One region of the Micromonospora sp. DT233 genome, then DNA from elsewhere that is predicted to be linked to it. Evidence: riboswitches for the same ligand, from Rfam matches in the RefSeq annotation. Region 1 holds a riboswitch; the other holds the start of a gene.
What was found. Region 1 has a riboswitch for thiamine pyrophosphate ahead of ACLQ2V_RS26310 (ECF transporter S component). Riboswitches for the same ligand answer to the same signal wherever they lie in the genome.
Positions count from the first base shown of each region.

Region 1 (3,395 bases):
TGGCCGACACCCGGCCGATCGTCTCCGTCACCACCGCGAGGTAGTCCTCGGCGCTCACCGTCATGTGTCCTCCGTCCGTCGCGCCCAGCGGGCGTCACGATCGTAGAGCCGGCCCACCGCTGCCGCCCGGGGGCGAAAACCGCTGGACCCGCGGCGGGCGGGCCCGGTCACCGCGCGCCGCCCGTGCGGGCCAGGATCGCCTCGGCCAGCGGGCCGGGGGCCGCGTCGGGGATCCAGTGCGACACCCCGGCGAGGGTGACGAAGCGGTACTCCCCGGTGACGTGGTCGCCGCACGCCTGCGCGGCGGTCCGGCCGATGGCCACGTCCTTGTCGCTCCAGACGAAGGTGGTCGGCACCGACACCGGCCCCACCGCCGCCAGGTCGGCCCGCGACATCGCCCGGTACCAATTCAGGGCGGCGGTCAGCGCGCCGGGCTCGCGCATCGGCTCGGCGTACCGGGCGACCCGGTCGGCGTCGCCGACCCCGCCGAGCAGCCGGCGCAGGGCGGCGGAGCGCAGCGCCAGCAGCACCCGCTCGGCCGTGCCCGGCCTGCGGAACAACCCGATGTACGCCGAGCGGGCCTTCTGCTCGCGGTCGGTGGCCAGCGCGTGCGCCATCGCGGCGGGGTGCGGGACCGAGACGGCGGTGAGGGTGCGCACCCGGTCGGGGTGGGCGGCGGCCAGCCCCCAGGCCACGATCGCGCCCCAGTCGTGCCCGACCAGGTGCGCCGCGCCGACGCCCAGCGCGTCGAGCAGGGCCGCCGCGTCGGCGACCAGCTCCGGAATCCGGTACGCCTCGACGGCGCCGGGCCGGGCCAGCGGCGAGTACCCGCGCTGGTCCGGCGCGTACGTGCGCAGCCCGGCGGCGTGCAGCGCGGGCGTCACCTCGTCCCACTCGCCCGCGTGCTGCGGGAAACCGTGCAGCAGCAGCACCGGCACGCCGTCGGCCGGCCCGCCGCTGCGCACCTCGAACGTCAGCCCTCGCGCCTGCACCTGCATGGTCGGCAGCCTACCCACGGCGGTCGGCGCGCACCCGTGCCGATTTCCCCGGCGCACCGTCTCTGCCGGGTGTCTTCGGCGGCCCGGGCGGTGGGGGCGCGAAGGATCACTTTGCCGGGTGATCTGCCGGGTGTTAGCGTCGGCGAGACAACTTCATATCCGACAGGGGAGCGCACAGCGCTGAGAGTGCGGGCACCGCCCGCAGACCCTCGAACCTGATCTGGGTAATGCCAGCGCAGGGAGTTCGGTCGACCTCCAGCCGCGCCGCCGTCCGGTCCCACCTGGGCACCGGGGGCGGCGTGCGTCTTCTCCTGGTTCACTCACGAACTGGGAGCAATCATGAACAACACCGACAATCGGTGGCGCACCATCGACATCGTGGTCGCCTCGGTGATCGCCGTCGCCTTCGGCGTCGTCTTCTGGGCCTGGGGCCTGGTCTGGAGCGCCACCGAGGGGGCGTTCGCCTTCTTCCCACCCGCGCAGACCCTGCTCTACGGGGTCTGGCTGATGCCGGCCGTGGTCGGCGGCCTGGTCATCCGCAAGCCGGGGGCCGCCCTGTACTGCGAGACCGTCGCCGCCGTCCTCTCCGCCCTGCTGGGCAGCCAGTGGGCCGGCACGGTGATCCCGCAGGGCCTGGTCCAGGGCCTCGGGGCCGAGCTGGCCTTCGCCGCGTTCCGCTACCGCTCGTTCCGGCTGCCCAGCGCGCTGCTGGCCGGGGCGCTCACCGGCCTCGGCGCCGCCCTGTTCGACTTCTTCGTCTGGAACGTCGAGACCGCCCTGACCAGCTACCGCATCCCGTACGCCCTGCTCACCATCGTCAGCGCAACGGCCATCGCCGGCGCCGGCGGCTGGGCCCTGACCCGAGCCCTGGCGCGCACCGGCGTCCTGGACCGCTTCCCCGCCGCCCAAGAACGCACCCTCATCTGACCCCGATCGAATCCTGTTGATCAAGAGGTTTGCGTCAGCCGGACGGGTTCAGCTGACGCAAACCTCTTGATCACCGAGGCTGGTCTTGGGAGGGGGCGGCGTGGGGGCGGTGGTTCTACGCGACTTCGGGTGGCGGCATGCCGGGCGGCGGGGGTGGGCCGTGCGGGGGGTGCAGCTGCGGGTCGAGCGGGGGGAGCGGGTGTTGTTGCTGGGGGCTTCCGGGGCCGGCAAGAGCACCTTGTTGGCGGCGCTGGCCGGGTTGCTGCCCGAGGATTCCGGCGAGCAGGAGGGGACCGTCGAGGTCGACGGGGTGGACCCCCGCAAGGACCGGGAGCGGGTCGGCATCGTCTTCCAGGACCCGCAGACCCAGCTCGTGATGGCCCGCAGCGGCGACGACGTGGCGTTCGGGCTGGAGAACCGGGGCGTGCCCGCCGAGCAGATCTGGCCCCGGGTGGACGAGGCGCTGCGCCGGGTCGGCTTCCCGTACCGGCGGGACCGGCCGACCGCCGCCCTCTCCGGCGGGGAGCAGCAGCGCCTCGCCCTGGCCGGGGCGCTCGCCCTGCGGCCGGGGCTGCTGCTGCTCGACGAGCCGACCGCCAACCTCGACCCGGCCGGCGCGGCGTTGATCCGCCGCGCGGTCGCCGACTCCCTCGACGACGACACCACGCTGATCCTGGTGGAGCACCGGATCGCCGAGGCGCTGCCGCTGGTCGACCGGGTGGTGGTCCTCGAACCGGGCGGCGGGGTCCGCGCCGACGGGCCGCCGGAGGCGGTCTTCGCCGCGCACGGCGACGCCCTCGCCGCCGACGGGGTCTGGGTGCCCGGCCGGACCGTGCCGCCCCGGCACGCCACCGCGGCCCCCGGCGAGCTGCTGCTCACCGCCGACCGGCTCGCCCTGCCGCCCCGCCTCGCCCCCACCGACCTGGCGGTACGCGCCGGCGAGGCGCTCGCCGTGCTCGGCCCCAACGGGGCCGGCAAGTCCACCCTGGCCCTGCTGCTCGGCGGCCTGCTCCGCCCCGGGGCCGGCCGGGTGGCGGCGAGCGCCGAGCTGGCCGGCCGGGACGCCCGCACTCCCCCGCACCGCTGGCGGGCCCCCGCCCTGGCCCGCCGGATCGGGTCGGTCTTCCAGAACCCGGAGCACCAGTTCGTCACCGACACGGTCTACGACGAGCTGGCCCTCGGGCCACGCCGCACCGGCCAGCCGGAGGCGGCGGTGACGTCCACGGTGGACGCCCTGCTGGAGCGGCTGCACCTGACGGCGCTGGCCCGCGCCAACCCGTACACCCTCTCGGGTGGACAGGCGCGGCGGTTGAGCGTGGCGACCGCCCTGGCCACCGCGCCCCGCCTGCTGGTCTGCGACGAACCGACCTTCGGCCAGGACCGCCGGACCTGGCTGGAGCTGGTCGACCTCTTCGCCGAGCTGCGCGACGCCGGGCACGGCGTCGTCACCGTCACCCACGACCCGGACTT
Region 1 covers NZ_JBNCLB010000019.1:11,387-14,781, forward strand. Annotated here, with positions in the region: gene ACLQ2V_RS26300 (sugar isomerase domain-containing protein) at 1-64, opposite strand, end outside; gene ACLQ2V_RS26305 (alpha/beta fold hydrolase) at 168-998, opposite strand; TPP riboswitch at 1,153-1,258, shown strand; gene ACLQ2V_RS26310 (ECF transporter S component) at 1,338-1,925, shown strand; gene ACLQ2V_RS26315 (ABC transporter ATP-binding protein) at 2,026-3,395, shown strand, end outside.

Region 2 (3,395 bases), on a different contig from region 1:
CAGCCGGGCCCGGGGGGAGCACCGGCCCGACTCCGACTGGGACCTCGGGCTCTACTACCGGGGCGAGCTGGACGTGCCGGCGCTGCGGGCCGTGGCCGCCTCCGTCGCCGACGACGAGACCGAGCTGACCGCCCCCGGCGGCTGGGGCCCCTGGGTGGACGGCGGCGGCTGGCTGCGCGTCGGCGGCACGGCGGTGGACTGGCTCTACCGGGACCTCGACCGGGTGCACCGGGTCTGGGCCGACTGCCGGGCCGGCCGGTACACCGTCGGCGTGCAGGCCGGGCACCCGCTCGGCTTCTACTCGCACGCCTACGCCGGTGAGGTGGCGCTGTGCCGGGTGCTCGGCGACCCGACCGGCGAGCTGACCGCGCTGCGGGCGCGGGTCGGGGCGTACCCTCCGGCGCTCGCCGCCGCCCTGGTCGCCGGCGGGTGGGAGGCCGGCTTCCTGCTGGCCGCCGCCGCGAAGGGCGCGGCGGCGGGGGACTGCGGGTACGTCGCCGGCTGCCTGTTCCGGGCGGTCGGGGTGGTCGTCCACGCCCTGCACGGCCGCGCCGGGCGGTGGCTGATCAACGAGAAGGGCATGATCGCCTCGGCCGGTCGGCTGCCGGGCGCGCCGGTGGACTTCGCCCGCCGGGCGCAGGGGCTGCTCGGCGCGGTGGGCCGGACCCCGGCCGAGCTGGCCGACACGGTCGCCGACGCGCGCCGGCTGGTCGCCGAGGCGCTCGACGCCCCGGTGTGACCTGCGTCGCATCCGGCCCCGTCCCGCCCCGGGCGACGGTCCGGGACCGGCATAGGCTCAAAACGTGACTGAGATGACGTATCGCCGGCTGGGCGACTCCGGCCTCGTGGTGTCCACGGCCGGGCTCGGCTGCAACAACTTCGGCAGCAGGCTCGACCTCGACGGCACCCGGGCGGTGGTCGACGCCGCCCTCGACGCCGGCATCACCCTCTTCGACACCGCCGACCTGTACGGCAAGCAGCCCGGCGACTCCGAGGAGCTGCTCGGCCAGGCGCTGAAGGGCCGCCGCGACGACGTGGTGGTGGCCACCAAGTTCGGCATGGACGTCGACGGGCTCAACGGCCCGGACTACGGCGCCCGAGGGGCCCGGCGCTACATCGCCCGCGCCGTCGAGGGGTCGCTGCGCCGGCTCGGCACCGACCACATCGACCTCTACCAGCTGCACCAGCCCGACCCGGGCACCCCGATCGACGAGACCCTCGCCGCCCTGGACGACCTGGTCCGCGCCGGCAAGGTCCGCTACCTCGGCAACTCCAACTTCGCCGGCTGGCAGATCGCCGACGCCGACTGGGTCGCCTCCTCCACCGGGCGGGCCCGGTTCATCAGCGCGCAGAACCACTACTCGCTGCTGGAACGGGGCGTCGAGGCGGAGGTGATCCCCGCCTGCGAGCGCTTCGGGCTGGGCATGCTGCCGTTCTTCCCCCTGGCCAACGGGCTGCTCACCGGCAAGTACAAGCGCAACGAGGCACCCCCGGCCGGCAGCCGGCTCGCCGGCGGTGGCCGGTACGCCGAGCGCCTGGCCGCCGCCCGGTGGGACACCATCGAGGCGCTGGAGGCGTACGCCGCCGAGCGGGGGATCAGCCTCCTCACGGTGGCCATCGGCGGGCTCGCCGCCCGTCCGGCGGTGGCCTCGGTGATCGCCGGCGCCACCACCCCGGAGCAGGTACGGGCCAACGCGGCGGCCGTCGCCTGGCAGCCCACCGACGCCGACCTGGAAGCCCTCGACGCCCTGCTCTGACGGGCGACGGGCCCGGCCTTCGCGGCGGCCCCCTGGCCACCCCACGGGGCCGCCCCCCTTGGCGGGACGGGCGATCCGTCGTACGGTGACACGCAACTGACCCACGGGAGCCCGGTGCACCGGGCTGAGAGGGGGGCTGAAGCCCCCGACCGTCGAACCTGATCCGGGTAATGCCGGCGCAGGGAGGAGTTGCGATGCCGTCCCTCGGCCGCCTGCACCTGATCACGGACACCCGCCCGGGGCGCGACCCGCTCGCCGTGCTGCGGGCCGCGCTGCCGCTGGCCCGCGCCGAACTGGTCGTCCAGGTCCGCGTCCAGGACGACGCCACCGACCGCGAGGCGTACGACCTGGCCCGCCGGGTGCTCCGGCTCTGCCTGCCGTACGGGGCGACGTGCCTGGTCAACGACAGGCTGCACGTGGCGCTCGCGGTGGGCGCCGCCGGCGGGCACGTCGGCGCGGACGACCTCCCCGTGGTGGCGGCCCGGCGGGTCCTCGGCCCCGCCGCCACGCTCGGCGCGACCGCCCGGGCACCGGGGCCGGCCGCCGAGGCGGTCGCCGCCGGGGCGGACTACCTGGGCGTGGGCCCCTGCCACCCGACCCGGAGCAAGGCCGGGCTGCCGGACCCGATCGGCCCCGCGGGCGTCCGCGCGGTCGCCGAGGCGGTCGACGTGCCGGTGATCGCGATCGGCGGGGTGACCGCGACGCGGGTTGCGGCGCTGCGCGCCGCCGGGGCGTACGGGGTGGCGGTGGTGGGGGCGATCTCGGACGCCGCCGACCCGGGCCGGGCGACGGCCGAGCTGCTCGGCGCGCTGACGTGCTGACCGCCGAGGGCGATGTCGACGTGGCGGTGGTGGGCGCGGGACCCGTCGGACTGGCGGTGGCGTGGCGGTGCGCCGCTCGCGGGCTGCGGGTCGTCGTGCACGACCCGGCCCCCGGGTCGGGCGCGTCGCACGTCGCCGCCGGGATGCTGTCGCCGGTCGCCGAGGCGTACTTCGGCGAGCACGAGCTGACCGGGCTGCTGGCCGCCTCCGCCGCCCGCTGGCCCGGGTTCGCCGCCGAGCTGGCCGAGGCCGCCGGCACGACGTTCGGTTACCGCACCGACGGCACCCTCGTCGTCGGGCTGACCGGCGACGACCTGGCGCAGGCCCGTCGACTCTGGTCGTACCAGCAGGGGTTGGGGCTGCCGATCACCCCGCTGCGCCCGTCGCAGCTGCGCGACCGCGAACCGGCGCTCGCCCCCCGGGTGCGCGGCGGCGCCATCGCCCCCGGCGACCACCAGGTCGACCCCCGGCGACTGGTCGCGGCGCTGCGGGTCGCCGCCGAGCGGGCCGGCGCCACCCTGGTCACCGGGGCGGTCGACCAGCTCTCCGACCTGGCTGCCAGGGTGACCGTCGTCGCCGCCGGCTGCCACGCGGCGGCGCTCACCGGGCTGCCGATCCGGCCGGTGAAGGGGCAGATCCTGCGGCTCCGCGCGCCCGGCGGCGCTCCGCCGGGCTTCCGGCACGTCATCCGGGGGTACGCCGACGGCGAGCCCGTCTACCTGGTGCCCCGCGACAGCGGCGAGGTGGTGGTCGGCGCGACCGTCGAGGAGCGCTCCGACACCCAGGTCACCGCCGGGGCGGTGCTGCGGCTGCTCCG
Region 2 covers NZ_JBNCLB010000001.1:365,010-368,404, reverse strand. Annotated here, with positions in the region: gene ACLQ2V_RS01695 (nucleotidyltransferase domain-containing protein) at 1-739, shown strand, start outside; gene ACLQ2V_RS01690 (aldo/keto reductase) at 813-1,757, shown strand; TPP riboswitch at 1,851-1,960, shown strand; gene thiE (thiamine phosphate synthase) at 1,952-2,578, shown strand; gene thiO (glycine oxidase ThiO) at 2,572-3,395, shown strand, end outside.
Region 2: it holds a riboswitch for thiamine pyrophosphate, as region 1 does, so the genes downstream of both, thiE (thiamine phosphate synthase) here and ACLQ2V_RS26310 (ECF transporter S component) in region 1, are expected to answer to the same signal.